DNA from 3 places in the Streptomyces sp. NPDC048211 genome. Region 3 is predicted to be linked to each of the others. Evidence: riboswitches for the same ligand, from Rfam matches in the RefSeq annotation. Region 3 holds a riboswitch; each other region holds the start of a gene.
The links. Region 3 has a riboswitch for S-adenosylmethionine ahead of thrC (threonine synthase). Riboswitches for the same ligand answer to the same signal wherever they lie in the genome.
Positions count from the first base shown of each region.

Region 1: it holds a riboswitch for S-adenosylmethionine, as region 3 does, so the genes downstream of both, ACGFZA_RS19275 (aminotransferase class V-fold PLP-dependent enzyme) here and thrC (threonine synthase) in region 3, are expected to answer to the same signal.
Region 2: it holds a riboswitch for S-adenosylmethionine, as region 3 does, so the genes downstream of both, ACGFZA_RS11430 (hypothetical protein) here and thrC (threonine synthase) in region 3, are expected to answer to the same signal.

Region 1 covers NZ_JBIDAD010000004.1:669,362-679,385, forward strand. Annotated here, with positions in the region: gene ACGFZA_RS19235 (cytochrome c oxidase subunit 4) at 1-57, shown strand, start outside; gene ACGFZA_RS19240 (Ig-like domain-containing protein) at 180-1,436, shown strand; gene ACGFZA_RS19245 (hypothetical protein) at 1,482-1,883, opposite strand; gene ACGFZA_RS19250 (heme-copper oxidase subunit III) at 2,086-2,706, shown strand; gene ACGFZA_RS19255 (c-type cytochrome) at 2,763-3,572, shown strand; gene ACGFZA_RS19260 (Rieske 2Fe-2S domain-containing protein) at 3,569-4,621, shown strand; gene ACGFZA_RS19265 (cytochrome bc complex cytochrome b subunit) at 4,618-6,243, shown strand; gene trpD (anthranilate phosphoribosyltransferase) at 6,366-7,430, shown strand; SAM riboswitch class IV at 7,521-7,638, shown strand; gene ACGFZA_RS19275 (aminotransferase class V-fold PLP-dependent enzyme) at 7,812-9,191, shown strand; gene ACGFZA_RS19280 (Lrp/AsnC ligand binding domain-containing protein) at 9,257-9,538, opposite strand; partial or broken gene ACGFZA_RS19285 (rhomboid family intramembrane serine protease) at 9,535-10,024, opposite strand, start outside.
Region 2 covers NZ_JBIDAD010000002.1:1,033,587-1,043,610, reverse strand. Annotated here, with positions in the region: gene ACGFZA_RS11435 (cytochrome P450) at 1-730, opposite strand, end outside; gene ACGFZA_RS11430 (hypothetical protein) at 979-1,392, opposite strand; SAM riboswitch class IV at 1,440-1,549, opposite strand; gene ACGFZA_RS11425 (phosphocholine-specific phospholipase C) at 1,712-3,778, opposite strand; gene ACGFZA_RS11420 (DUF262 domain-containing protein) at 4,302-5,981, shown strand; gene ACGFZA_RS11415 (hypothetical protein) at 6,420-6,899, shown strand; gene ACGFZA_RS11410 (hypothetical protein) at 6,955-9,126, shown strand; gene ACGFZA_RS11405 (AAA family ATPase) at 9,416-10,024, shown strand, end outside.
Region 3 covers NZ_JBIDAD010000013.1:47,157-57,180, reverse strand. Annotated here, with positions in the region: gene ACGFZA_RS34980 (SIS domain-containing protein) at 1-630, opposite strand, end outside; gene ACGFZA_RS34975 (extracellular solute-binding protein) at 988-2,202, shown strand; gene ACGFZA_RS34970 (DUF3263 domain-containing protein) at 2,319-2,597, shown strand; gene otsB (trehalose-phosphatase) at 2,726-3,580, shown strand; gene ACGFZA_RS34960 (trehalose-6-phosphate synthase) at 3,557-4,948, opposite strand; gene ACGFZA_RS34955 (glucosyl-3-phosphoglycerate synthase) at 5,002-5,949, opposite strand; SAM riboswitch class I at 6,103-6,229, shown strand; gene thrC (threonine synthase) at 6,247-7,542, shown strand; gene ACGFZA_RS34945 (MoaD/ThiS family protein) at 7,582-7,860, shown strand; gene ACGFZA_RS34940 (cold-shock protein) at 8,308-8,514, shown strand; gene groL (chaperonin GroEL) at 8,959-10,024, shown strand, end outside.

The DNA.
Region 1 (10,024 bases), on a different contig from region 3:
ATCGGTCTGTTCGGCTGGGTCTTCGAGTACTACCGCGGTGAGAACCGCACCCAGTGACACCGCTCCACCCGTGACACCGCTCCACCTGACGGGGGGCCCGCACTTCCACGAGAAGTGCGGGCCCCCCGTTTGCAGTCATCCGGCGCGCTGAAACGGATGAATCTTCTTAGCGTGGGTTCATGAACCACACGCCGCGTACCCGTCCCGTCATGAGCTGCGCTCTGCTGGCCGCGACCCTGGTCGCAGGGGCGGCAGCCTGTGGGCAGTCCGACGACCATCCGCTCTCGGCGCAGCCGTTCGACGCGGCCGACGAGATCTCCTCCAACACCCCCGACGGGAGCGAGAAGGTCGATCCGGACAAGCCCCTCGAAGTCAGCGTCGACGAAGACGACGGCCGGATCACCGATGTGACGGCCGTGGACACCGAAGGACGCCATCTGGCGGGCGAACTCGAAGCCGACGGGCACCGCTGGCACTCCACGGCCCCGCTCGCCGCAGGAACCCGCTACACGGTCAAGGTCGGCATGGAGGACGACGACGGCGCTCCAGGCAGCCGTACGCTCTCCTTCGAGACCGCCGCGGCCAAGAAGTTCCTGAACGTCACCTTCGGCCCGCAGGCGGGCACCTACGGCGTCGGACAGCCCGTCACAGCGGTACTCAGCGCTCCGGTTGCCGACAGAGCCGCCCGCGCCACCGTGGAACGCGCCCTGAGGGTGCGCTCCACGCCCGCCGTGACCGGTTCCTGGTACTGGGTCGACGACAAGACGCTGCACTACCGGCCGCAGGACTACTGGCCGGCGAAGGCCACCATCGAGGTCAGCAGCAGCCTGACCGGCATCAAGGTGACCAACGCGCTGTACGGCGCCCCCACGAAGACGCTGAAGATCACCACCGGGGACCGCATCGAGGCCATCACCGACGCCTCGGAGCACTCCATGACGGTCAAGCGCAACGGGGAAGTGATCAACACCATTCCGGTGACCACGGGCAAGCCGGGCTTCTCCACGCGCAACGGCGTCAAGGTCGTGCTGGGGAAGGAACAATACGTACGTATGCGCGGGGAATCGATCGGCATCGCGGAGGGCTCGGAGGACTCGTACGACCTGCCGGTCTACTGGGCGACGCGGGTCACCTGGAGCGGCGAGTACGTGCACGCGGCCCCGTGGTCCACCGGATCGCAGGGGTCCGCGAACGTCAGCCACGGCTGCACCGGCATGAGCACCAGCGAGGCCGAGTGGTTCTTCAACACCGTCCGCGAGGGCGACATCGTCACGGTCGTCGGCAGTGAGGGCGAGACCATGACGCCGTTCGACAACGGCTACGGCGACTGGAACCTGTCCTGGGCCAAGTGGCAGAAGGGCAGCGCGCTGAACAACGACGCCACGCCGGACCGTGTCGACACGGTCCGGGCGGCGCGGTTGCGCCCCCAGGTCTGACGGCCCGGGGTGCGCCGCGCCTCGGAGAGCCGGGAAGGCGGGGCCTCAGGCCCCTACGGAGAGCCTGCTGCGCAGCAGGGCGGCCAGGGCGTCCGCGAACTCGACCGGTTCGACCGGAAGGGTCACCGCGGCGTCCGCGCGGCTCCAGGTGGCCAGCCAGGCGTCCTGGGGGCGGCCGATCAGCAGCAGCACCGGCGGGCAGCGGAAGATCTCGTCCTTGATCTGCCGGCAGACGCCCATGCCGCCCGCGGGGGCCGTCTCGCCGTCCAACACGCAGACGTCGACGCCTCCGTGGTCCAGCGCGTCCAGGACGGCGGGCAGGGTGGCGCACTCCAGGAACTCGACCTGCGGTACGTCCGCAGCAGGCCTGCGCCCGGCCGCCAGCCTCACCTGCTCACGGGTGTGTGCGTTGTCGCTGTAGACCAGGACCGTGGCGGTCGGCTGCATTGTTCCTCCGTGACATCCGTGTCTTCGGGGCCGTCGGGGCCCCCGGTGCGTGAGGGCGGTCCGATGCGCGGATCGTACTCCGCCCGACTGCCTGTCAGCATCGCTTCGGACAGGGGTTCCATGGGCCGTTCGGGGAGGACACACCCCTCTGACACACCGAACGGCACCCCCCGGAGTGAGGGCGGGATAAGCGACCGACATAATGTCGGTCGTGGCGACAGCAACGACAGTAGAAACCGGGCACGCGCACCCGTCGGTCAATCGGCCGAACCTCACCAGCGTCGGAACCATCATCTGGTTGAGTTCCGAGCTGATGTTCTTCGCGGCCCTCTTCGCGATGTACTTCACCCTGCGATCGGTGACCGGACCGGATCACTGGAAGGAAATGGCGTCAGCCCTGAACTTCCCGTTCTCGGCGACGAACACCACGATCCTGGTGCTCTCCTCACTCACCTGCCAGCTCGGCGTCTTCGCCGCGGAGCGGGGCGACGTGAAGAAGCTCCGTACCTGGTTCGTGATCACTTTCGTGATGGGTTCGATCTTCATCGGAGGCCAGGTCTTCGAGTACACGGAGCTGGTGAAGAAGGACGGCCTCTCGCTGTCCTCGGATCCGTACGGCTCGGTGTTCTACCTGACCACCGGCTTCCACGGTCTGCACGTGACAGGCGGCCTCATCGCCTTCCTGCTCGTTCTGGGCAGGACATACGCAGCCAAGAGGTTCACCCATGAGCAGGCGACCGCAGCCATCGTCGTGTCCTATTACTGGCACTTCGTCGATGTCGTGTGGATCGGCCTGTTCGCCACGATCTACATGATCAAGTAACCGGGCTCGTACCCGAACCATCATCGACGCAGAAGATCCTGACACCGGGGTAATCCGTGAAAAAGCTCTCCGCACGACGACGCCATCCGTTGGCGGCGGTCGTCGTACTACTCCTCGCGCTTGCGGCTACTGGGGGGCTGTACGCCGCGTTTGCGCCCGCGAGTAAGGCGCAGGCCGACGACACCGCCCAGTCCCTCGCCATCGACGAGGGCAAGAAGCTGTACTCCGTCGGTTGCGCCAGCTGCCACGGAACCGGCGGTCAGGGCACCACCGACGGGCCCCAGCTTGTCGGCGTGGGCTCCGCCGCCGTTGACTTCCAGGTCGGTACGGGCCGTATGCCGGCACAGCAGCCGGGCGCCCAGGTACCGAAGAAGAAGGTCATCTACACCCAGGCCGAGATCGACCAGCTCGCGGCGTACGTCGCGTCGCTCGGCGCCGGCCCGATCGTCCCGACCAAGAGCCAGGTCAGCCCCGAGGGGGCGGACGTCGCCAAGGGTGGCGACCTGTTCCGTACCAACTGCGCCCAGTGCCACAACTTCACCGGTGAGGGCGGCGCGCTGACAAACGGCAAGTACGCCCCGAACCTCGAAGGCGTGGACCCGAAGCACATCTACGAGGCCATGCAGACCGGCCCGCAGAGCATGCCGTCCTTCCCCGACTCGACGATGCCCGAGCAGCAGAAGCGGGACATCATCGCGTACGTCCAGACCGTGAACAGTTCGCAGGCCGAGAGCCCGGGTGGCCTCAAGCTGGGCGGCCTCGGTCCGGTCAGCGAGGGTCTCTTCGGCTGGATCTTCGGGCTCGGCGCACTGATCGCAGTTGCCGTCTGGGTCGCGGCCCACACCGCTAAGGCCAAGAAGTCATGAGTAGCCAAGAGATTCCAGAAGAGAACCTGCCCGAAGCGCAGGACGCCGCGCACGGCGCGGTAGAGGGTGCCGGCGATCCGTTCGCCGACCCGGGGCTGCCGGCCCACAGGCCGCGCATCCAGGACATCGACGAACGGGCCGCCAAGCGGTCCGAGCGCGCGGTCGCGTTCATGTTCACGCTGTCCATGCTGGCGACGGTCGGCTTCATCGCCTCCTACGTCATCTTCCCGGTCGACAAGATCGTCTACATCTTCCCGTTCGGCCATGTGAGCGCGCTCAACTTCTCCCTGGGGCTGACCCTGGGCGTGGCGCTCTTCGCGATCGGTGCCGGTGCCGTCCACTGGGCGCGCACCCTGATGTCGGACGTGGAGGTCGCGGACGAGCGTCACGCGATCGCTGCCGAGCCCGAGGTCAAGGCGAAGGTTCTCGCCGACTTCGCGGCGGGTGCCGAGGAGTCCGCGTTCGGCCGGCGCAAGCTGATCCGCAACACGATGTTCGGCGCGCTGGCCCTGGTGCCGCTCGCCGGCGTGGTGCTGCTGCGCGACCTCGGTCCGCTGCCGGAGAAGAAGCTCCGCTCGACCATGTGGGCCAAGGGCAAGCAGCTCGTCAACATGAACACGATGGAGCCGCTGCGTCCCGAGGACGTCGTCGTCGGTTCGCTGACCTTCGCCATGCCCGAGGGCCTGGAGGAGGACGCGCACGACTTCCAGAAGCAGATCGCCAAGGCCGCCCTGATGATCGTCCGCATCGAGCCGGACAACATCAAGGACAAGCGCGAGCGCGAGTGGGCCCACGAGGGAATCGTGGCCTTCTCCAAGATCTGCACCCACGTGGGCTGCCCGATCAGCCTGTACGAGCAGCAGACGCACCACGTGCTCTGCCCGTGCCACCAGTCCACCTTCGACCTCTCCGACGGCGCCCGCGTCATCTTCGGTCCGGCCGGTCACGCTCTTCCGCAGCTGCGGATCGGCGTGAACAGCGAGGGCAACCTCGAGGCGCTCGGTGACTTCGAAGAGCCCGTCGGTCCTGCATTCTGGGAGCGCGGATGAGTACTGCGACCGATACGAAGCGCAAGGCGCCCGCCGGTGAGAAGGTTGCCGACTGGGCGGACGGCCGGCTCGGGATCTACTCCCTGGCCAAGGCCAACATGCGCAAGATCTTCCCGGACCACTGGTCCTTCATGCTCGGTGAGATCTGCCTCTACAGCTTCATCATCATCATCCTCACGGGTGTGTACCTGACGCTGTTCTTCCACCCGAGCATGAACGAGGTCGTGTACCACGGCCCGTACGAGCCCATGCAGGGCATCCGGATGTCCGAGGCCTACGCCTCGACGGTGAACATCAGCTTCGACGTCCGCGGAGGTCTGCTGGTCCGGCAGATCCACCACTGGGCCGCGCTGATCTTCCTGGCCGGCATGTTCGTGCACATGATGCGCGTCTTCTTCACGGGTGCGTTCCGCAAGCCCCGTGAGATCAACTGGCTGTTCGGCTTCCTGCTGTTCGTCCTGGGCATGTTCACCGGTTTCACCGGTTACTCGCTCCCGGACGACCTGCTCTCCGGCACCGGTGTCCGCTTCATGGAGGGCGCGATCCTGTCCGTACCGATCGTCGGTACGTACCTGTCGATGTTCCTCTTCGGCGGAGAGTTCCCGGGCGGCGACTTCGTCGCCAGGTTCTACTCGGTGCACATCCTGCTGCTGCCGGGCATCATGATGGGCCTGCTGGTGGCCCACCTGATCCTGGTCTTCTACCACAAGCACACGCAGTTCGCGGGTCCCGGACGGACCAACAAGAACGTCGTCGGCATGCCGCTGCTGCCCATCTACATGGCGAAGGCCGGAGGCTTCTTCTTCCTGGTCTTCGGTGTCATCGCCGCCATCGCGGGCATCGCCACGATCAACCCGATCTGGGCCATCGGCCCGTACCGGCCGGACCAGGTGTCCACCGGTGCCCAGCCCGACTGGTACATGGGCTTCTCCGAGGGCCTGATCCGCGTCATGCCGGGCTGGGAGATCAACCTGTGGGGCCACACCCTGGTCCTGGGTGTGTTCATTCCGCTGGTGATCTTCCCGCTGGTCCTGGCCGCGATCGCGGTCTACCCGTTCATCGAGTCCTGGGTCACCGGGGACAAGCGCGAGCACCACATCCTGGACCGCCCGCGCAACGTTCCGACCCGTACCGCCTTCGGTGTCGCCTGGATCACCTGGTACATGGTGCTGCTCGTGGGTGGTGGCAACGACCTGTGGGCCACGCACTTCCACCTGTCGATCAACTCCATCACCTGGTTCGTGCGGATCGCGTTCTTCGTCGCTCCGGTCCTCGCGTTCATCGCGACGAAGCGGATCTGCCTCGGCCTTCAGCGCCGGGACAAGGAGAAGGTGCTGCACGGGCGCGAGTCCGGTCTCATCAAGCGCCTGCCGCACGGTGAGTTCGTCGAGGTGCACGAGCCGCTGGCACCCGCGCAGCTGCACACGCTCACCGCGCACGAGCAGTACAAGCCGGTCGAGATCGGCCCGACGGTCGACGAGAACGGTGTCGAGCGCAAGGTGTCCCCGGTGACGAAGCTGCGGGCCAAGCTCAGCAAGGGCTTCTACGGCGAGAACAGCCAGATCGAGAAGCCCACCGCCGAGGAGTACAAGGAGATCACCAGCGGCCACGGCCACCACTGATCACCTGAACTGATCGCCACAGCAGGAGCCCCGTCCATCGCATGGACGGGGCTCTTCGCTGTCCCCGGGGCTCGATAGGGTGGTCACGTTCGTTTTATCGGCTGTGGACCCAGGAGTGGACCATGAACGTTGTGACCCCGGTCGGCGGCGACAGCGTGGCGGCCCGTTCCTGGCCCGGCGTGCTGACCCCCCTGCTGCGCGGCCAGGACCTGACCGCCGACGACACCGCCTGGGCGATGGACCGCATCATGAGCGGCGAGGCGACCGATGTGCAGATCGCCGGCTTCGCGGTGGCGCTGCGCGCCAAGGGCGAGACCGTCACGGAGGTCTCCGGACTGGTCCGTGCGATGTACGAGCACGCCACGACCATCCACGTGCCCGGCCGTACGGTCGACATCGTGGGCACCGGCGGGGACATGGCCAAGACGGTCAACATCTCCACCATGTCGGCGATCGTCGTCGCCGGGACCGGCGCCAAGGTCGTCAAGCACGGCAACCGCGCCTCGTCGTCGGCCAGCGGTTCCTCCGACGTCCTGGGCAAGCTCGGCGTCAACCTGGAACTGCCCCCGCAGCGGGTGGTGGAGGTGGCCGAGGAAGCGGGCATCACCTTCTGCTTCGCCGTGAAGTTCCACCCCGCCCTGCGGTACGCGGCGAAGGCCCGGTCCGAGCTCGGCGCGCCGACCACGTTCAACATCCTCGGGCCGCTCACCAACCCGGCCAAGGTGCGCTCGCAGGCGATCGGCGTCGCCGACCTGCGGATGGCGCCCATCGTCGCGGGCGTCCTCGCCGAGCGCGGCAACTCCTCCCTGGTCTTCCGGGGCGACGACGGCCTGGACGAGCTGACCACCACCGCGACCTCCCGCGTCTGGGTCGCCAGGGACGGCGTGGTGCGCGAGGAGGCCTTCGACCCGCGCGACGTCGGCATCGACCTGGTGCCGGTCGAGGCGCTGCGGGGCGCCGACGCCTCGTACAACGCCGATGTGGCCCGCCGGCTGCTCGCCGGCGAGACGGGCCCCGTACGGGACGCGGTGCTGCTCAACTCGGCGGCGGCGCTCGTCGCCCTGGACCCGGGGGAGGGCACGCTCGTCGAGCAGCTCACCGCGGGGATGGCCAAGGCCGCCGAGTCCATCGACTCGGGCGCGGCAGGCCGGGCGCTGGAGAGATGGGTCGTGGCCAGCAACGCCTGAGGGGCCGGCGTACGGAATGTGAGGCAGGGCGCAGTCCAGATCATGGACTGCGCCTTGCGCGTTCCGCTCCGTATGGCAAGATGCTGCGCAGGTCATGAGTGACAGCGACTACGGCCCCGGCCCGCTGTCCGGCAACCCTCCGTCCGTGGCGGGGTGCCCCGGGTGAAGACCAGGCCGCAGGCAGCGAGGTCTGCGGCAAGCGCGGACCCCTCGACATCGTGAGATGTCCACCCGTGGGGTCCTGGTCCTCAGGGAGCCTCTTGTGAGCACGCGAATGCGATAGGGCTTTTCGGCCCTACTCCGCACACCCTCTTTCTTCCCTCCGTGCTGCCGCGTACCCGCAGGCACGCGGAATTCGCCTGCCTGTTACGGGAGTTCGTCATGTCTGTCTTCACCGCTGCCGCCGACCAGTCCCTTTGTGCCCCTCTGCCCGTTCTGGGCAAGGATGTGACGGTTCCGCTGGTCACCGGCGGTGAGGTCACCTACGCCGCGCTGGACTACGCCGCCAGCGCTCCGGCCCTGCAGCGGGTGTGGGACGACGTGGCCGCGTACGCGCCGTACTACGGCAGCGTCCACCGCGGCGCCGGCTACCTCTCGCAGCTCTCCACGGACCTCTTCGAGGCCAGCCGCGTGACCGTCGCGGAGTTCCTCGGCTGCCGCGCCGAGGACCAGGTGATCTTCACCCGGTCCACCACCGACTCGCTCAACCTGCTCGCCGCCGCGCTGCCCGCCGACTGCCAGGTGTTCGTCTTCGAGACCGAGCACCACGCCTCGCTGCTGCCCTGGCGCGACGCCCGCGTGACCTACCTGAACGCCCCCCGCACCCCGGACGAGGCCGTGGCGACGCTGGAGCGGGCCCTCGCCGGCCGCGACCCCTACGGCCCCGCGCTGGTCTGCGTCACCGGCGCCTCCAACGTCACCGGCGAACTGTGGCCGGTCAAGGAGCTCGCCGCCGCCGCGCACGCCCACGGCGCCCGGATCGTGCTGGACGCCGCCCAGCTCGCCCCGCACCACCCCGTCGACATCGCCGAGCTGGACGTCGACTGGGTCGCCTTCTCCGGCCACAAGCTGTACGCGCCGTTCGGCTCGGGCGTCCTCGCCGGCCGCTCCGACTGGCTGCGCGACGCCGAGCCCTACCTGGCCGGGGGCGGTGCCTCCCGTACAGTCGCCCGGCGCGCCGACGGCGGAGTGGATGTCGCGTGGCACACCACCGCGGCCCGCCACGAGGCCGGTTCCCCCAACGTCATCGGCGTATACTCCATCGCCTCCGCCTGCAAGGCGCTCACCGAGGCCGGATTCGACAGCCTGGTGGCCCGGGAGCAGCAGCTCGTCACCGCGGTCCGCGCGGGACTCGCCGAGGTCCCCCAGGTCAAGGTGCTCTCGCTGTTCGGCGACGACGCCCCGCGCGTCGGCGTGATCTCCTTCGTGGTGGAGGGCTGGAACAGCTCGCACTTCGCCGCGGCGCTCTCCGCCGAGTACGGCATCGGCGTGCGCGACGGACTCTTCTGCGCCCACCCCCTCGTGCGCACCCTGCTCGGCAGCGACCCGCAGGACGTCGGGGAGTGCGGCGCGCCGGAGGCGGAGCCGGGCCAGAAGTCCCTCAACGCGATCCGGGTCAGCTTCGGCGCCGGTACGCCGGACGAGCACATCGAGCGCTTCCTGCGGGCGGTCAGGGAACTCGTGAGCGAGGGCGCCCAGTGGAAGTACCGCACCGAGGACGGCCGTTGCGTCCCGGACCGGGGTACCGCCACCCAGGTCTGAGGTCCCTCAGCGGATGAGGCCGGGTACGGACAGCTGTCCGTACCCGGCCTCATCCGCTGACGTGGCTACGCGTCCAGGCCGATCGCGAAGGCCGCCTCCAGGTCGTGCTGCGAGTACGTACGGAACGCCACGTGGGTGTCGGTTCCCTCGACGCCGGGGATCTTGCTGATCCGGCCGGGGATGACATCGGCGAGGTCGTCGTGCCTGGACACCCGGACCATGGCGATCAGGTCGTAGGTACCGGTGACCGAGAAGACCTCGCTGACGCTGTCCAGCGCGGCGATGGCCTCGGCGATCTCGGGAATCCGGTCCACGCTGGTTTTGATGAGCACGATCGCGGTGATCACGGCTGGCTTTCTCCCTCGGTGGCCGTGGCTGGAGACTTCACTCTAGAGCCTCGCGTCGGGATCCTGCCGGGCCCGGGCCCGGGGCGCGGCTCCGGCGCCACGCCGGTACCGCCCCCAGGCATAGAGGAACCCGGTGGCGAAGCCGACCACATGGGCGAGGTAGGCCACCCCGGGCCCGCTGCCCGCGCCCTCGGCGGCCAGCCACTGCAGGACGAACCAGAAGACCAGCACGATCCACGCGGGGAAGCGCAGCGGCAGGAACAGCAGGAAGGGGAAGAGACTGGTGACCCGGGCCCTGGGGAAGAGGTAGAGGAAGGCGCCCAGGACCGCGGAGATCGCCCCCGACGCGCCGACGAGCGTCTGGTCGGACGTGGAGTGGGCGGCCGCGTAGGCGAGCAGGGCGAGGTAGCCGGAGCCGAGGTAGAAGAGTGCGAATTCGGTGTGGCCCATGCGCTCCTCGGCCATCGCTCCGAACACGTACAGGAA
Region 2 (10,024 bases), on a different contig from region 3:
CCTCGTCGGTGAACGCCTCGGGGAAGGCGAGCATGCGGGAGGTCACGTCGTCCCCGGGTGCGGCCCGCTTCGCGGCCACCAGCCGGGCCATGTGTTCCCCGAACCGCAGATGGGCGCTCTGCGCGTCCGGTCCGCCGTCGGCGAGGTCCTTCAGCACCCGCGCGATGTCGGCCCCTTCGTCGTCGGGGAAGCCGACCAGCCGGGCGAGGACGAGGACGGGGAGTGGCTCGCAGAAGTCGGCGACGAGGTCGGCCGTGCCGCGGCTGCACACCTCGTCGACGAGCCGGTCCGCCAGTTGCTCGCAGTGCCTGCGGATCGCATGCGGATCGGCGCCTTCGAGGGCCGGTCCGACCATGCGGACGTGCCGCCGGTGCTCCTCGCCCGCGCTGAAGTAGATCGACGGCAGGGGGCGCCCCACCATGGGCAGCAGCGGCCAGTCCTCGGGTATGTGCGGCCACTGGTTCCACAGGCCGACATCGCGCGGGAACAACTGCCCGTCGCTGGTGACCTGATGGAGCTCGCGGTAGCCGATGACCAGCCAGGCGGGGAACCCGCCCGGGAGTTCCACCGGGACGACGGGCCCGTGATCGCTGCGCATGGCCCGGTAGACGGCCTGGGGGTCGGCCTGGAATTCGGGCCCGTCGAGCGGCACGGCCCCGGCGTGAGCCGGACAGCCGGGAGGCGGAGGAGGAGACGTCGGCGCGGGCTCGGCGGAAGATGGGCGCGTCATGAGTCCTGACTCCTGTGGCGACAGCTGCAAGCGTCACGATCATGCGATCAACGCATGGCCACTATAAGGATTTTATGTGACGCCGGAACTGTCAACAGCGGTCAATCCCACACCCTGAGCGTAACAACAGGTCGACATCTCACCGCAATTGCCGACCATCGCGATCTACTGCCCCTGTACGGTGCCGCCTTGGCGCAGGCCCTCGCCCCGTGCCCGGCTCGCCTCGCCTCGCGCAGATCCTCGCCCTCTTACTGACCCTCCTCGCACAGATCCCCGCCCTGGAGGGCGACGTTGACCAGTCCGGCACCCTTGCCGCCGGCGAGTCCGCCACCGACGCCACCTCCGCGTTCGCCCTCCACGAGCGTCAGGGCATGCCAGCGCGCCAGCCAGTACACCCGCCCGCGGTGAGCGGCGAGGGACTCCCGCAGCGCGCGAGGGGCGTGCGTCCACACCGAGGGAAGGTCACCCGCGTAGTCGAAGGCGGGCCGCAGCCCGACCCATCCGTCGTCGCCGACGTCACCGGAGGTGAGCAGGACCTCGACGGCCTGCCCCGGCTCCTGGCGGCACTTCTTGGCGTGGATCCAGTGCACGCGGTGGCCCGCGGCGTAGCGGGAGCAGGCGTCGCTCCGCACGGAGTCGTTCTGAGCGAGATGACGCAGCACGGTGAGGTTCGCCTTCCGGGGTGAGGACCCCGAGTGCCCTGCACCGCGGTCCGCTGTTCCCCGCACCCTGCGCACGGGGCAGGTCGTCACCCGGAGCACCCGCAGCGGAGCGGGGTGCCGTCCAGCAAGCCGGGGCTGTGCGCTGGAACTCATGACCCACCCACGACTCTAACCCACGCAAACGGCACGACCCGACGAGTGGTCAGGGGCACGCGGCACCCCGTACCGGACACCACACGCCGCCGGACCTCCCGCCGGCCCTCCCCCGACCCCCGGGGCCCTCCCCTCCCGATCGTGCCGGGGAGAGGCCCCGGGGCACTCACCCGGTGACGAGACCGGGGTCGCTGGAACCGGCCCGGCCGGTCTCGACGTGCCCGGCGAAGCGCCGCAGGAAGGTGGCGTCCACGTCGGAGATGACGGTGACGTCGTACCAGCTCTTGCTCCCCCGCAGGTCAAGCGCGTGTGTCACGGTCGCGCCGGCGCCGACCGCGAAGGTCTGCACCCCTCCCCCGTACGCGGCGGCGCTGCGTACGGTCAGCCGCACGGTCGCGGCGCCCCCATTGACGAAGGTCAGTTCCAGCCCGCCGGAAACGGCATCATGACGGGCCGTCACCTCCGGACCGGCCACCTTCCCGCCGGCCCGGAAGGTGCGCAGGAAGCCGTTGGGGCCATGGACGGTGAGGTCGGTCACGCCCTTGGAATAGGCGGTGTTCCAGCTGTCCGAGAGCGACTTGCCCGCCTCGGTCGTGTAGGTCCAGGGTCCGTCGGTGCGGTTGGCGGAGGTCACCAGGAACTGTGCCCCGGCGGCGGCGCCGGCGCTGAAGGTGAGGCGGTACTTGCCGGTGGCCGTATCGGCGGCGCCGTCGACGAAGGGCGCGTAGCGCAGCGGCCGGGTGGGCCGGGCCCCCTTTTCCTGCTTGGGCACGGTGCCGGTGGCGGGCGGCGCGGGAACGTAGTCCGGGTGCCGGAGGCGGTCCGGAGGCTCGTAGGCGTCGGTCGAGGGCAACGAGACGTCCGAGGTGTCCGTACGGCCGAAGTCGAAGGCCGAGGTGAGATCACCGCAGATGGCGCGCCGCCAGGGCGAGATGTTGGGCTCGTGCACACCGAAGCGCTGCTCCATGAAGCGGATCACGGAGGTGTGGTCGAAGACCTCGGAACAGGCGAACCCTCCCGTGCTCCACGGGGAGACCACGAGCATGGGCACTCGCTGACCGAGCCCGTACGGCCCGGCGGCGTACCGGATGTCACCGGGGAAGTAGTCGGCGGAGGTGTCCACGGTGGACAGTCCCTGCGCGGCCCCCGACGGTACGAAGGGCGGCACGATGTGATCGAAGAAGCCGTCGTTCTCGTCGTACGTGATGAAGAGGGCGGTCCGGCCCCAGACCTCGGGGTCGGCAGTCAGGGCGTCCAGCACCTGCGAGATGTACCAGGCGCCGTAGTTGGCAGGCCAGTTGGGATGCTCGCTGTACGCCTCCGGGGCGACGATCCAGGAGACCTTGGGCAGCGTACCGGCCCGGACATCGGCCTTCAGGTCGTCGAGGAGCCCGCCGCCGTTCTTGATGTCGGTACCGGTGCGGGCCTTGTCGTGGAGCGGGTCACCGGGCGCTGCACCGCGGTAACTGTTGAAGTACAGGAGCGAGTTGTCGCCGTACGTCCCCCGATAGGCATCATCGATCCATCCCCAGGACCCGGCGGCGTCGAGCCCGTCACCGATGTCCTGATAGACCTTCCACGACACCCCGGCCTGCTCCAGCCGCTCGGGATAGGTGGTCCATCCGTACCCCGCCTCGTCGTTACCGAGCACGGGGCCGCCGCCGGTTTTGTCGTTCCCCGTGTATCCGCTCCACAGGTAGTAGCGGTTCGGGTCGGTCGATCCGATGAACGAGCAGTGGTACGCGTCGCAGACGGTGAACGCGTCGGCGAGAGCGTAGTGGAACGGTATGTCCTCGCGTGTGAGGTGAGCCATCGTCGTCGCGGTCTTGGCCGGCACCCACTGGTCGTACGCACCCTTGTTGAACGCCCGGTGCCCACCCGCCCAGTCGTGGTTCAGGTCGCGGAGGAACTGCATCCCGAGCTTGTCGGCGGGCGGCCGGAAGGGCAGCACCTCCTTGCCGAGCAGATCCTTCTGGTGCCAGACCGGCTTTCCGCTGGGCAGCGTGACCGGCCGCGGATCACCGAAACCCCGGACGCCGTTCATGGTGCCGAAGTAGTGGTCGAAGGAACGGTTCTCCTGCATCAGGACGACGATGTGCTCGACGTCCTGGAGGGAACCCGTACGCCCCCGCGCGGGAAGGGAGGCGGCGCGGGCGATGCTGCTCGACAACGCGGTGTAGGCGGCCGCGCCTCCGGCGAGTTGCAGGAGGCGGCGACGGTTGAGATCTGCCATGGGTGGGGGCCTCTGCGGGTGAGGGGATGTGGGGGTGAAAGCGACTGGAGTGTTCCAGAATCAACCGTCCTGACGGAAGACCCGTGCGGTGTGCACGGGGTGGCGGTCGGCGGAACACTCGGCGACGGAACATCCCACGAGCCGGCCCGCACGGCACGACGAACGCAGGACCGTCCCGGCCCTCTACCCTCTCAGCCACCCTCTACGCCTTCACCTGCACGAAGCCAGGGTCTTCCCTGCGTCGAGCCGGTAGAAGCTGTGAAGGCAGACCGTTGCCGATGTCGGGCAACCGCCCGAGGAATGCACTCAACCTGTCCGGACCTGAGATCCGGCTCTCGTCGCCGGCGCGCGGCTGTGCGGCTCAGGCCGTCCTGGCCGCCGCGTCGACAAGACTGTTCCTGTCCGGCTGCCTCGCCATGCGCACGTACCCCCGAACAATTCGCGCCACCGGCGGCTCACACGAGCGGCAAGTCTTCCTCCGCTTCGCTGCGAAGCCCTCGCCGCGTGGGGAATCATGCAGGTCATGGCTCAACTTGAAGCGCGCGAAGTGCCACTGCACAAAGTCTTCTGCAGTGACTACGACTTCCGGATCCCTGACTACCAGCGCCCCTACGCATGGCAGCCCGAACAGGCCCAGCAGCTCCTGGCCGACCTCGAGGAAGCCCTCCTCAGAGGTGACGGGGAACCCTACTTCCTCGGCTCTCTGGTGCTCGTCAAGGACAGCGGCTCCGCCGAGGCCGACGTCATCGACGGTCAGCAGCGCCTGACAACCCTGACCATCCTTCTGGCCGTGCTGCGCGACCTGGCGCAGCAGCCCGACGTGGTGACCAATCTGGTGGCGATGATCTCCGAGCCCGGGAACACGGTCCTGGGGCTGAAGGCCAAGCCCCGGCTCACCCTGCGTCCTCGGGATGCCGACTTCTTCCAGCAGCACATCCAGACCGCCGGTTCCATCAGCACGCTCCTGGCGCTGAACCCCCACAACCTCCGGACGGACGCGCAGAGGGCCGTCCAGGCGAACGCCCTGGCACTGCACACCGCCCTGGCCTCCTGGAGCGACGAGCAGCGTCTCTCCCTGTGCAAGCTGATGGGGGTCCAGACCTTCCTGGTCGCGGTCAGCACCCCTGACCTGGACAGCGCCCATCGCATCTTCAGCGTCATGAACTCCCGGGGCCTCGACCTGTCGCCTGCCGACATCTTCAAGGCCCAGATCATCGGAGAGATCGACGAGGAGGTCTCGGAGACCTACGCCAGGCGGTGGGAGGACTCGGAAGAGAGCCTCGGACGCGAGGATTTCTCCGACCTCTTCCTCCACATCCGCATGATCTTCTCCGGCGAACGGGCACGCCAGGAACTGCTCAAGGAGTTCCAGAGCCAGGTCCTGGTTCACTACAAGGGCGGACGGGCCCAGGAGTTCGTGGATCAGGTCCTCGTGCCCTACGCCGAGGCCTCCGCGGTGATCCGGGACAAGGCGTACGCCGCCGGAGACGGGTCGGACCAGGTCAACCTGTGGTTCCGCAGACTGCTGCTGCTGGACAACAACGACTGGTGGCCGGCCGCGCTGTGGGCGCTCACGTCGCACGGGGACGATCCGATGTGGCTGGGATCCTTCCTCCGGTCACTGGAACGTCTCGCCGCGAGCATGTTCATCCGACGCGTCTACACCACTCCCCGCGTGTTCCGCTTCGCCGAGTTGCTGACCGAGCTCAAGGAACTGGCCCCGGACAGAGCTCTCGAAGCGCCGGCTTTCCAACTGTCCGTGGCCGAGAGGTCCGAGACACTCCACCGGCTCAACGGCGACGTCTACCACGAGTTGAGGACGCGACGGTACATCCTGCTGCGACTCGACGAGTTGGTGGCCGAGGACGACATCGTGGCGACGTACGACGCTCCGCGCATCACGGTCGAGCACGTGCTCCCCCAGAACCCCGCTCCCCAGTCGCAGTGGCGTGCGGACTTCACCCCGGACGAACGCGCACTGTGGACACACCGACTGGCCAACCTGGTGCTGCTCAGCCGTGCAAAGAACTCTCAGGTACAGAATCTCGACTTCACGGACAAGAAGGAGCGCTACCTCAAGCGAGGTGTCGTCACGTTTCCCCTGACCACACACGTCCTGGGTCAGGACACGTGGACACCGGAGCATCTGGAGAAGCGTCAGACGGAGCTTCTCGGCCTGCTTGCCGAGGAGTGGCGTTTGTAGCGCTCCCGGGCACCCCTTCCGGTTCAGCGGCATGTCCGTGTCCGGGCTGCGGTGTGCCGCATCCGACGGGCCGGCCGGGGCTTCCGGCCGGACTGGATCACAGCGACAGCTCCCATCCGTGAGCAGGATCGGGCCCCACGAGCAGGCGTCCATGACCGACGGCACGATCACACTCTGGACAGCACCGTCCGTCGGCGGGGTGGGCAAGCGTTCGCGGCCGCCCCGCGAGCACGGTCCGTTCGGCCCGCCGACCCTGACCGGAGCCACCGTGCCCCGGCTACCCCCAGCCCCTCCTGGGGGACAACCCCCAGAAAGGTAGGGGAGAAACCGGGTCGTGCGGAGGACGCCCGGTCCGTAGGTTCTGGAGTGGAATAGACACACCGCGCACCGCGCACCGCGCACCGCACACCGCTTCACACAGCCTTCGGAGGCCCACTCGTGACCGCCCCTTCGCTCCCGCCGACGCGCACGCTTCACCCGGCCCTGGCGGCCTTCGTGCGCTTTGTGATCTGCGGTGGCGGGGTCGGGGTTGCCTCCAGTGGCGTTCTGGTCCTCCTCCACGACCGGATGCCGCTGGTCCTCGCCAACGCTCTCGTCACCGTGGTGTCCACCGTGATCGCGACCGAACTGCACAGCCGGGTCTCGTTCCGCAGCGAGCGCCGGGGGTGGGGTGTCCACCTCCAGTCGGGCTTGACCGTGGCGGTGAGTTACGCCTTCACGACCGGGGCCCTGTTCTGCCTGTACGCGGTCCGGTCCGAGCCTTCGGCGCTCGTGCAGCAGAGCGTCTACCTGTCGGCGTCGGCGATCGCCGGCGCCGGGCGGTTCATGCTGCTGCGGGTGGTCGTCTTCGGGGAGCGCAAGGTGGGCGGGAAGCGGGACGTGTCGCTCGGCAAGGCGGCCGTGGCCATGGCCGCCTGATCGGTGCGCAGAAACCCCTGTGCGCCGACTCGCACACCTCTGCGATCATCCACGGATGTCGCACCGTCTCACATCGCTGGTCATCCGGCACACCCACCGGCTTCCCCTGCCCGAGGGGCCCGCCGGCGAAGGAAGCAGCGCCGCCCGCAGGCTGGACGCGGCGCTGACCTTTGTGGGGTTCAAGCTGTCGGCGCAGCTCCTGGAGCACCTGTCGGGGCTGTCCGAGGCCACGGTCCTGCGCACTGCCCGGCAGACGCTGCACACCGTGGGCGAGATGGTGGGCGACCACGTCCGGCACAACCCGTACTTCATCGACTTTCCCGCGCATGTGCCGGACACCGAAGAGTTCTGGATGTCGTGTGTGACGAAGGCGCTCAGCGACGACCGGTCGCGCGAGAGCGTGCTGACGCAGTTGGCGAACGGGGCGCTGAACCTGCTCAGCCTCCCCTCGTACGGCCGCTACCAGCACACCTACGAGGAGATGCTCGCGGCGCAGCCCGAGCTGATCGCGTCCGCGGGCGACCGGGTGACCGTGCTGCACCTCGGGCGGAACCTGCGGGACGAACTCACGGATCTCTACCTGGCCCTGGCGGGCAGCACGACGCCGCTGGGCGAGGAGCACCTGCGCGACCTCAAGACGCTCGCCGGGCAGTGCGCACTCGGCCCCCAGCCGGAGGCGATGCCGGTCCGGGAGAACCGGGCGGTCGTCAACGAGGCACGTCTCGCCGTGGGCGCCGGCCTGCTGCTGGACACCGTCGTCGACGTGCTGCGGCTGGCCTGCGCGCTGGCGGACGGCGACGTGACGCTCAACCCGCCGACCCGGTTCCGCTCCTTCTCGCGGCCGGTCCGCCGGGCGCTGCTCGCGGGCCTCGACGCCGTGATCGCGGCCAACCCGGCGAAGCTGGCCGATGTGCACGCGCACCGCGAACCCTTCAAGCGACTCGGTGAGCGTCTCCACCCGCACGAGTACCCGCGCTGGCCGCACGCCGCCGATGTGTTCGCGGTGGCACGGGGAGAGAAGGAGGCGCGGAGCTTCGACAGCCGTGTCGAGAAGCTTCTGGACGAGTTCGACGTCCTCGGCGCGACCCGGTTGCTGAAGTCGGCTCCCGGCAAGCTGTTCCGCGCCCTGGACCTCCTGTTGCGCATCGCCGCCGACCAGGAGGTTCGGGATGCGGTGGTGGCCGCCGCGGCCGAGGTCGCCCCAGAGGTGTCCGGGCGGGTCGTGCTCGCGGTCCGCGAGCACTTCCAGAACCGGGGACGCGAGAGTGACGCGCCCCGGATCTTCGTCAACCGGCGGGGCGGTGGCTGGGTCAGTCCCGACTTCCGGCCCCCGGTCCCCGACGCCGACCGCGACCGTCTGATCGCCGCGCTCGACGCCGAGATACGCCGCCGGCTGCCGACTCCGGGCCGGCTGCTGGTCGACCCCGCCGTGCTCGACGTGGCGCTGCCTCTCAGCGGCAGGGCGAGCGCGGGCGGGCTCGGTGTGCTGCCGCGCGGGTCGGTCTCGGCGGTCGACGGCGAGCAGTTGCGCTTCTTCACCTACTGGAAGGAGAAGGAGAACCGGACCGACTACGACCTCTCCGCTCTGCTTCTCCACGCCGACTACAGCACCGACGCGTGGCTGTCCTACACCTCGCTGAGAACGGTCGGGGGCGAGCACTCCGGCGATGTCACCGAGGCGCCCGACGGGGCCTCGGAATTCATCAGCCTGTCCTTGGACCTGGTGCGCAGCGCCTGCATCGTTCCGCAGGTCAACATCTTCTCGGGCGAGGGCTTCGAGCAGGTCGAGGAGTCGTTCTTCGGGTTCATGCTGCGCGACGGCGAGCAGCAGGGCAGGCCGTTCGAGCCGCGCACCGTGCGGATGAAGTCGGAGCTTCGCGGTACGGGCCGGGTGGCGTTGCCGCTGGTGTTCCGGCGCGAGGACGACGGCCGCTGGCATGCGAAGTGGCTGCACCTGTATCTGAAGGGCATCTCGTCGGCCAACCGGGTCGAGCAGAACCAGCTGTCGGTGTCCAAGGCGGTGCGCGCCGTCGTGGAGCGCGAGTACCTGACGGTGCGTCATCTGATCGAGCTGATGCCGGGGGGCAGCGATGCCGTGGAACTCTCGGACGGCGGGCCGGCCCCGGACGAGCCCGTGACGTACATCGGTCTCCAACGCCCCGAGGGGCTGCACCCGGACTCCCGGGTCGTCACCCTCGAAAATCTGCGCGACCTGATCCCGGGCTGAGTGCTAGCTTGGGCCCCGGGCCAGGCCATGAAGGGGCTTCCTTCTCATTCCTCTCTGAAATCGAGTTCCTTCGCTTTCCCGGCTCCCGACCCGGTTCCGGGCGGCGCCCGCGCACCGTGCGAGCGCCCGCCCGAACCGTCGTCCCCGCCCCCTCCCGCACCGCGTGACCACGCTTGCGCCACCCCGGGGCACGACACGCGCGTTGTTATCCTGACCGGCGTTCCAGGTCATCACGGTGGGCCCCGTCGGCCGCCGGCGCGGGCTGCGCGCCCGTCGAGGGGAGAGTCACGTGCAGGGTCCAGCCGCGAGCCGGGGTTCGGTCAGGAAGGCCGAACAGGCTTGGAACCAGGCGATGGTGCTGATGCAGCGCGGGGACACCGCGGGCGCAGGGGCGCAGTTCGCGCTCGCCACCACCCACGATCCCGCTGCCGCCGACGCGTGGCTGGGGCTGCACGCGACCGGTCAGCGGCAGCAGGAGGCGCTGGACGCCATGCTCCGGTGCTCCGGGACCTTCGGGGCGCTGCGTACGAAGTTCGGGCTGCCGCTGCGGTCCACGTTCCAGATCGGCCACTACGTCACCTTCCGTCTGGAGAACGCGCGCGACCTGTGGCTGGCGGCCATGTCCTCACTGCTGGACAGGAAGCGGGTCGACGAGGCGTGGGCCGGGCTCGCCACCGCTCAACTCGACTGCGACGAGACCAAGTTCGTCTGCACGCGCTATGCGTTCGTCAAGGAGGACTGGGCCCTCGTGCTGAGGTTCGCGACCGGTATCGGGGACGCCTTCCTTTACGACGAGGCGCAGTTGTACGTCGGTGCGGCGCTCTTCGCCCAGGGCGTCTACCACGAATCGCTCAACGTCCTTTCCCCACTGCCGAAGAGGCTGGAAACCGGAAGCCGG
Region 3 (10,024 bases):
CGCCTCGCGCATCTTCAGCCCGGCCTCCTGCGCGAGCCCGTAGGTCCAGCCGCGCCCCAGGAACGTCCACTGCTCGGCCGCGACCACCGCCTCGTCCAGCGGCTCGGTCACCGCCAGTTCCGCGTCGACGGCGGCCTCGGCGACCGTCTTCACCCCGGCCGGGAGCGGTCCCGCCGCCTCCAGCCCGGCCCGCAGGAAGGCGAGCGCGGTGGTGGCGAAGCGCGTCTGGACGACCGACTCCTCGTCCGCCCAGTCCAGCACGGCCACCGTGTCGGCAGCCTCCATGACCGGCGTCTTCGGGTCGGCGGTCAGTGCGACCGTGGCGACCTTGCCGCGCAGCTCGCCCAGCAGGGCCAGCACCTCGCTCGTCGTACCCGAGCGGGTGATCGCCACGACCCGGTCGTACGCCCGCCCGGCCGGGAACTCCGAGGAGGCGTACGCGTCCGTCTCGCCCTGTCCGGCCGCCTCCCGCAGCGCCGCGTAGGCGATGGCCATGAACCAGGAGGTCCCGCACCCGGTCACGGCGACCCGCTCGCCCGGGCGCGGCAGCCCGTCGAAGGCCGCGCCCGCCTCTGCGGCACGACGCCAGCAACTGGGCTGAGTGGCGATTTCTGATGCGGTACGGGACATGCGGAACGGCTCCTTGCGGCTGGGCGGTGGCCGGTGCGGCTCGGTGGCACCGTATGCGGGCGGAGGGTGTCCGACGGGGCGGACGCCGTGAACATGGCGGTCCGGACCCATCAGGAAGGGTCCTGACGTGCCGGGCCGAGACCTCCTTAGCAGTCGCTCCGCGCCCCGTGCAATGCTGCTGTGCTGCGGAAGCGGTACGTCGGTGGTGTAGACCTCCTGCCCGGCGTGGTGCAAAATCGCAGCTCATCCGGAGGGGCCCACGCCGACGTGGGATCCGCGGGTGTGCAATCTACGAGGACGGACTGGGCTGTGCAGCGGCGTTTTTGGGGACTGACGGCGGCTGTCGCCGCACTGGGGATGACGGCCACGCTCTCGGGCTGCGGCGGCAACGGCTCGGACGATGTCACGCTGAAACTGGTCGCGGCCGACTACGGCACGGGTGAGGCCAACAAGTCCGCCACGTACTGGGACGGGATCGCCCGGAGCTTCGAGGCGTCGCACCCCGGCATCAAGGTCGACGTGACCGTCCTTCCGTGGACGGACGTCGACCGCAAGGTCGCCGAGATGGTCAAGGAGGGGAAGGCCCCCGACATCGCGCAGATCGGCGCGTACGCGGACTACGCCAAGGCCGGCAAGCTCTACTCCGCCGACCAGATGCTCAGCATCCCCACCCAGGCCAACTTCCTGCCGAAGCTCGCGGAGGCCGGCCGGTACAGCCGCGTCCAGTACGGGCTGCCGTTCGTGGCCAGCACCCGGCTGCTCTTCTACAACAAGGGCCTCTTCCGCCAGGCGGGCCTCAAGGCCCCGCGCACCTGGGACGACATAGCCGCCGATGCGGCGGCGCTGAAGCAGCGCGGGGTGACGTACCCGTTCGCGCTGCCGCTGGGCCAGGAGGAGTCCCAGGCCGAGACCATGATGTGGCTGCTCAGCGGTGGCGGCGGCTACACCGACGACGTCGGCTCGTACGACATCGACTCCGCCGAGAACGTCAAGACCTTCGACTGGCTGAAGTCGAACCTCGTCGACAAGGGGCTCGTCGGCCCCGTCGCCCCCGGCAAGTTCAACCGGGCCAAGGCCTTCGAGGCGTTCAGCAAGGGCGAGGTCGGCATGCTCAACGGCCACCCGACCCTGATGGAGGAGGCCCAGAAGCAGGGCGTGGACGTCGGCATGGTGCAGCTGCCCGGCCCCGACGGACCCATCACCGGGTCGATGGGCGTCGCCGACTGGATCATGGGGTTCAAGCAGGGCGGCCACCGGGTCGAGATGGGCAAGTTCTTCGACTTCATGTTCAGCGACAAGAACGTGATCGAGTTCGCCGACATGTACGACCTGCTGCCGGTCACCGACAGCGCGTCCGCCGCGATGGAGGACGACGCCAAGTACAAGCCGCTGCACAAGTTCCTGGCCACACTGCCGGACGCGGAGTTCTACCCGTTCGGCAAGACGTCCTGGGCCGCCGCCAGTGAGTCGATCAAGGGCAACATCGGCAAGGCGGTCGAGCCGGGCGCCAACCCGGAGAGCGTGCTCGAACGCATCGCCCAGGAGTCGACGGCCGCGGAGAGCGCGGAGTAGGGACCCGGACCCGGGGCCGGCCCTGCGAACAGACCCGGCCCCGGAGCTGCGACGGACCCCGGCCGGTCCCGGGACCGGGCCTGTGTCCGGGCCGGCGGCGCAATATATTGGCTGATATGACCGCCCTCCCCCCGAACGGCCCCCAGGGTCCCGAAGGCCCCGACGCCGCCGCCCCGCTGTCCGACCGGGACCGCGCGGTCCTGGCGGTCGAGCGGCAGTCGTGGGCGGGTCCCGGGGCGAAGGAGCGGGCGATCAGGGAACAGCTCGGGATCTCCCCGACCCGCTACTACCAGCTGCTGAACGCCCTGCTGGACGACCGGCGGGCGCTGGAGGCGGACCCGGTGACGGTCAACCGCCTGCGGCGCGTACGGGAGGCCCGGCGGGGGCGGCGATGACAGCCGGCCCCGCGTCGCTTCCTCCGCCTGCCGTCCTCCGCCCGCCTTCCACCGGCTCGGACGCGAAGCCGCGGGACGCCGGTGGCCGATCCGCTCCCTCTCGCGCACCGGGTCGTTAGGCTCGCCCCATGGGCAGCCATTCGCACACCCCACCCCTGCCGGCCCCGGCCACCTCCGCCGGACAGGAGGGCCTCGCCGCGCTCCTCGCCCGGCCCGACCGTGCCGTCATCGCACTCGATTTCGACGGAACGCTCGCCGACATCGTCCCGGACCCCGAACAGGCCCGCGCCCACCCCGGCGCCGTCGAGGCACTGGCCGCACTCGCCCCCAAGGTCGCGTCCATCGCCGTGATCACCGGCCGCCCGGCCGGGGTCGCGGTCCGCTACGGCGGCTTCGCCGGGGTCGCGGGGCTCGACCATCTCGTCGTCCTCGGCCACTACGGAGCCGAACGCTGGGACGCCGTCTCCGGCACCGTCCGCGCCCCCGCCCCGCACCCCGGTGTCGCCGCGGTCCGGGCCGAACTCCCCGGCGTACTCGACAGGTTCGACTCCTGGCGCGGCACCTGGATAGAGGAGAAGGGTCAGGCGCTCGCCGTCCACACCCGCCGCGCCGCCGACCCGCAGGCCGCCTTCGAGGCACTGCGCGGCCCCCTCGGCGCACTCGCCGCCCGCCACGGCCTGATCGTCGAACCGGGCCGGCTGGTCCTGGAGCTGCGCCCCTCCGGCATGGACAAGGGCGTGGCGCTCACCCAGTACGTGCGCGAGACCGGCGCCGAGTCCGTGCTCTACGCGGGCGACGACCTGGGCGACCTCGCCGCGTACGCCGCCGTGGAGAAGCTCCGCACCGAAGGCCCCGACGGCACACCCGGCCTGCTGGTCTGCAGCGGCACGGAAGTGCCCGAACTGGCCGAACGGGCCGATCTCGCGCTCCCCGGGCCGGGGGCCGTCGTGGCGTTCCTGTCAGCCCTGGCGGAGCGCCTCTAGCTGGTCGAGGAACCACTGCTGCGGCGGCAGCGCGGTGGCCGTCGCGGCCAGCCGCTTCGTGCGGGCCGTCCGCTCGTCGTCCGCCATCGTCAGCGCCTCGTGCAGCGCGTCGGCGGTGGCGGACACGTCGTACGGGTTCACCGTGATCGCGTCGGGACCGAGCTCCTCGTACGCCCCCGCCTCGCGCGACAGCACCAGCGCACAGCCGTCGTCGGAGACGACCGGGACCTCCTTGGCGACCAGGTTCATCCCGTCCCGGATCGGGTTGACGAGCGCGACGTCCGCCAGCCGGTACGCCGCGAGCGAGCGGGCGAAGTCGTCCTTGACGTGCAGGACGACCGGGGTCCAGTCCGCCGTCCCGTACGCCGAGTTGATCCCGTCGGCGACGCGCTGCACCTCCGCGGTGTACTCCCGGTAGACCGCCAGGTCCTGGCGCGAGGGGTAGGCGAACGCGATGTGGACGACGCGCCCGCGCCATTCGGGCCGCCCGTCGAGCAGGGCGCGGTAGGCGTGCAGACCGCGGACGATGTTCTTGGAGAGTTCCGTACGGTCCACCCGCACGATCGTCTTCCGTCCGGGGCCCACCTGCTCCCGCAGCGCCGCCATCCGCTCGTCCACGTCCGCCTCGTGGGAGCGGCGGCGCAGGAAGTCGGCGTCGGCGCCGAGGCCGTGCACCCCGATCCGGGTGTGGCCGGTGCCGCCGAGGATCTCCGTACAGCAGCCGATGAACGCGTCCGCCCAGCGGCGGGTCAGGAAGGCCGCCCGGTCGGCGCCGAGGATGCCGTGGAGGAGCTGTTCGGCGATGTCGTCGGGCAGCAGCCGGAAGTAGTCGACGGGCGCCCACGGGGTGTGCGAGAAGTGGCCGATCCGCAGGTCGGGGCGGAGCTCGCGGAGCATGCCGGGCACCAGCGCCAGGTGGTAGTCCTGTACGAGGACCGCCGCACCCTCGCCCGCCTCCTCGGCGAGCGCCGCGGCGAAGGCCCGGTTGTACGTCTCGAAGGAGGCCCACTGGCGGCGGAACTCCGCGTCGAAGACGGGCTCGACGGGGGTCTGGTAGAGGAGGTGGTGGACGAACCAGAGCACCGAGTTGGCGATGCCGTTGTACGCGTCGGCGTGCACCTCCGCGTCGATGTCGAGCATCCGGACACCCGGTTCGCCGACACCGCGCCGCACCGCCTCGCGGTCACCGTCCCCGAGGGCGGCGCAGACCCACATCTTGTCGTCCACGGCGCTCAGTCCGGAGACGAGTCCGCCCCCGCCGCGCCGCGAGTCGAGGGTGCCGTCCTCCCGCAGCGTGTACGAGACCGGGCCGCGGTTGGACGCGACGAGGACCTGGGCAGCGGGCTGAGGGGCGTGCTCGGAGACCATGGGCGGAATCTAGCCCGATCGCGAAGCGTCCAAACGTGCGAAGTCGGCCGGTGTCACGCCGCGCGGCGTGAAAGGTACTCCTCGATCTCCCGCATCGGCGGCCGCTCCTCCGTGTCCACCGCGTACGTACGCGGCACGAACCCGTGCTCGCCGCGCTCGAACTGCGTCAGCGACGGGCGGACCAGATGCCCCCTGGAGAGCCGCAGCTGGGCCGTGCGGTAGATGGCGGCCGCCATCCGTCCGAGGGCCTGGCCGTCCTGGTGGCGGTGGATCCTGACCCCGACGTCCACCTGGGCGAGCGCGTCCAGGCCGACCGTGTGCAGGGCGTCGACGAGCAGGCCCAGCTCCACTCCGTAACCGACCGGGAAGGGCAGCCGCTCCAGGAGCGAGCGGCGCACGGCGTACTCGCCGCCCAGCGGCTGGACGAAGCCGGCCAGCTGCGGCCAGTGCAGATTGAGCAGCGGCCGGGCCACCAGCTCGGTCACGCGACCGCCCTGCCCCGCGCTCTTGCCGAGGGGGCGGTCGTACATCGCCTTGACGAACTGCACGTCCGGGTCGGTCAGCAGCGGCCCGACGATGCCGGAGACGAAGTCCGCCGAGAAGTCCTTCAGGTCCGCGTCGATGAAGCAGACGATGTCACCGCCGGTCACCAGGAGCGACCGCCAGAGCACCTCGCCCTTGCCGGGGACGGCGGGGACGCGCGGAAGGATCGCGTCGCGGTGGACGACCCGGGCGCCGGCGCGGCGGGCGACCTCGGTGGTGGCGTCCGTCGAACCGGAGTCGATCACCACGAGCTCGTCGACCAGCCGGACCTTCTCCATGAGCTCGCGCCGGATCGTCGCGACGATGTCACCGACCGTCTCCGCCTCGTTCAGTGCGGGCAGCACCACGCTCACGCTCGGCCCGTTCGCACCGTTTCGGGCGTGCAGCAGACGGTCCAGCGGACGGTCGGCGGCTGACCAGGAACGCCTGGTCAGCCAGCGTTCGACCTCTTCCAGCACGGTCGATACTCCCTGTATGTGATCCATCTCGCGGTTCGGACGACTATCTCAACAGTCCGGTGCTTCGGTTACAGTCTTGAACAACGCAGATGGCCGTCGCATGCCGGGGTCCGTCCGCCGATAAACGCCTGGATCCATGGTCCAGTGCCACAGCGCTCATCCAGAGGGACAGAGGGAACGGCCCGTTGAAGTCCCGGCAACCCTCCCGCCGACCGCGAGGTCAGGTGGGGAAGGTGCCAATTCCGTCTCGTGACGAAATGCGTCGCGAGGAAGATGAGGAGAAAGGGCCTCGCCATCATGGCTGTTGAGACTGTTGCAGCAAACACTGAATCTTCCCTGGACCTCGGTCCCGCCGCGGCGCTTTCCTGCCGCGAATGCGGAGAACGCTTCGCACTCGGTCCCCTTTTCGCCTGCGCGTCCTGTTTCGGGCCGCTCGAAGTGGCGTACGACCTGCCGAGCGGCTCCCCGGACGAGCTGAAGAAGCGCATCGAGGCCGGACCCAACAACATCTGGCGCTACGCGCCGCTGCTGCCGGTTCCCTCCGATGTCGCGGACAAGCCCAACATCAACCCCGGCTTCACCAAGCTGGTCAAGGCCGACAACCTCGCCCGCGAGCTGGGCGTCACCGGCGGCCTGTACGTCAAGGACGACTCCGGCAACCCGACGCACTCCTTCAAGGACCGCGTCGTTGCGATCGCCGTCGAGGCCGCCCGCGCCTTCGGATTCACCACCCTGTCCTGCTCCTCCACCGGCAACCTGGCCGGCGCCGTGGGCGCCGCCGCCGCCCGTGCCGGCCTGCGCTCGTGCGTGTTCATCCCGCACGACCTGGAACAGGGCAAGGTCGTCATGGCCGCGGTGTACGGCGGTGAGCTGGTCGGCATCGAGGGCAACTACGACGACGTCAACCGCTTCTGCTCCGAGCTCATCGGTGACCCGCTCGGCGAGGGCTGGGGCTTCGTCAACGTCAACCTGCGCCCGTACTACGGCGAAGGCTCCAAGACCCTCGCCTACGAGATCTGCGAGCAGCTCGGCTGGCAGCTGCCCGACCAGATCGTCATCCCGATCGCGTCCGGCTCCCAGCTGACGAAGATCGACAAGGGGCTCCAGGAGCTGATCAAGCTCGGTCTGGTCGAGGACAAGCCGTACAAGATCTTCGGCGCCCAGGCCGAGGGCTGCTCCCCGGTCTCCGCCGCCTTCAAGGCCGGCCACGACGTGGTGCGGCCGCAGAAGCCGAACACGATCGCCAAGTCCCTGGCGATCGGCAACCCGGCCGACGGCCCGTACGTCCTGGACATCGCCCGCCGCACCGGTGGCGCCGTCGAGGACGTCAACGACGAGCAGGTCGTCGACGCGATCAAGCTGCTGGCCCGCACCGAGGGCATCTTCGCCGAGACGGCGGGCGGGGTGACGGTCGGCGTGACGAAGAAGCTGATCGAGGCCGGCCTGCTGGACCCGTCGCTCACCACCGTCGTCCTGAACACCGGAGACGGCCTCAAGACGCTGGACGCCGTGGCCGCCACCTCGCAGGCGAGCGCCACGATCCGCCCGAGCCTGGAAGCCTTCCGCGCCGCCGGACTCGCCACCACCAGCTGAGAAGCTTTCGACCACCCGAGACTTCAGGAAGGGCACACCATGAGCGTCAAGGTCCGTATCCCCACCATCCTCCGCACCTACACGGGCGGCCAGGCCGAGGTCCCGGCCGAGGGCGCGACCCTCTCCCAGGTCATCGAGTCCCTGGAGAAGGACCACCCCGGCATCGCCGCCCGCGTCCTGGACGACCAGGGCAAGCTGCGCCGCTTCGTGAACGTGTACGTCAACGACGACGACGTGCGCTTCGAGGGCGGCCTGGACGCGGTCACCCCGGACGGCGCCGGCATCTCGATCATCCCGGCCGTCGCCGGCGGCTGCTGAGCCCACGGGTCCGAGCCCGCCACGCGGGCCGGCCCGACTTCACCGAGTCACCGGAATTGCCCCCTCTGCGAGAGAAGCGGAGGGGGCAATTCTGCATGGTTGAGCGCGGTAGGGTGAGGGAAGCCCCCTCCGCTGCCCGTGCCGCCCGCATATGAGAATGCGCCTGGCCACGACAAGATGCAGCCAAAGTACGTGAGCCCCTTGCGCCTTAAGTCGCCTTTGCCTGGCCTGACTTGCCCTGGATTCTCACGAAATCCCCATATTGGGGCGATCGGCGCGGCTCAGAATTCTCGTCCGATTGACCTGTTGCAGAGGGCAGTTGGGCAGATACATTCGGCCGCGGTCGACGCGTTCCGGCGCACACACCCTCTCCTTTCGGAGGGTGAGTTCTGACCCGGGTCCGCGAAGTGTGGTCCCGTGCAAGGGCCAGTAATAGGGGAGTTAGGCATGGCTCAGGGCACCGTCAAGTGGTTCAACGCGGAGAAGGGGTACGGCTTCATCGCGGTCGACGGTGGTGCGGATGTTTTCGTCCACTACAGCGCGATCCAGATGGACGGGTACCGCACCCTCGAAGAGGGTCAGCGAGTTGAATTCGAGATCTCGCAGGGCCAGAAGGGGCCGCAGGCGGACATGGTCAAGCTCGCCGTCGGCTGAGCCCGGCCGGGTTCGACGCAGTCGGTCGACGACACTACTCACGCACGGAGGGCCCGTACCCCACAGGTACGGGCCCTCCGCGCGTCCCGGCCCGTTTCGATGGCGGTGCTCCGCGCGTCCCGGCCCGTTGCGATGGCGGTGGTCTGCCGCGTCCCGGCCCGTTTCGGCGGGGCGGCCCCCGCGGCTGTCGGGGCTCCGAGGCGGCGGCTCGCGCCCTCCCGTCGTCCGGCCGTCACCCCTCAGGGGGCCGGAGGCGCTTGCACTCGATGGGGTCGAGTGCTAATTATTGGCTTAGCACTCTCTGGGTGAGAGTGACAGAAACTTGGACCGGGCCGGTGAGGCCCGCAGGTCTCCGGGGCAAGGAACCGGCAGACAGGCAGGCCGTCCGTCGCGGGCGCCACTCGGTCCGGAGAAATCCACCCCTGTCCGGGAGGACCACTTCATATGGCCAAGATCATCGCCTTCGACGAGGAGGCCCGGCGCGGTCTTGAGCGCGGCATGAACCAGCTCGCCGACGCCGTCAAGGTCACCCTCGGCCCCAAGGGCCGCAACGTCGTCCTTGAGAAGAAGTGGGGCGCCCCCACGATCACCAACGATGGTGTTTCCATCGCCAAGGAGATCGAGCTGGAGGACCCGTACGAGAAGATCGGTGCGGAGCTGGTCAAGGAGGTCGCCAAGAAGACGGACGACGTCGCCGGCGACGGTACGACCACCGCCACCGTTCTCGCTCAGGCGCTCGTCCGCGAGGGCCTTCGCAACGTGGCCGCGGGTGCGAACCCGATGGCTCTCAAGCGGGGCATCGAGAAGGCCGTCGAGGCCGTCTCCGCCGCCCTCCTGGAGCAGGCCAAGGACGTGGAGACCAAGGAGCAGATCGCTTCGACCGCCTCCATCTCCGCCGCCGACACCCAGATCGGCGAGCTCATCGCCGAGGCCATGGACAAGGTCGGCAAGGAAGGCGTCATCACCGTCGAGGAGTCCCAGACCTTCGGTCTGGAGCTCGAGCTCACCGAGGGTATGCGCTTCGACAAGGGCTACATCTCGGCGTACTTCGCCACGGACATGGAGCGCATGGAGTCGTCCCTGGACGACCCGTACATCCTGATCGTGAACTCGAAGATCAGCAACGTGAAGGACCTCCTTCCGCTGCTGGAGAAGGTCATGCAGTCCGGCAAGCCGCTGCTGATCATCGCCGAGGACGTCGAGGGCGAGGCCCTGTCGACCCTGGTCGTCAACAAGATCCGTGGCACCTTCAAGTCCGTCGCCGTCAAGGCCCCGGGCTTCGGTGACCGCCGCAAGGCCATGCTCGGCGACATCGCCATCCTCACCGGTGGCACCGTCATCTCCGAGGAGGTCGGCCTCAAGCTGGAGAACGCCGGTCTCGACCTGCTCGGCCGCGCCCGCAAGGTCGTCATCACCAAGGACGAGACGACGATCGTCGACGGCGCCGGTGACAGCGACCAGGTCCAGGGCCGCGTCAACCAGATCCGTGCCGAGATCGAGAACTCCGACT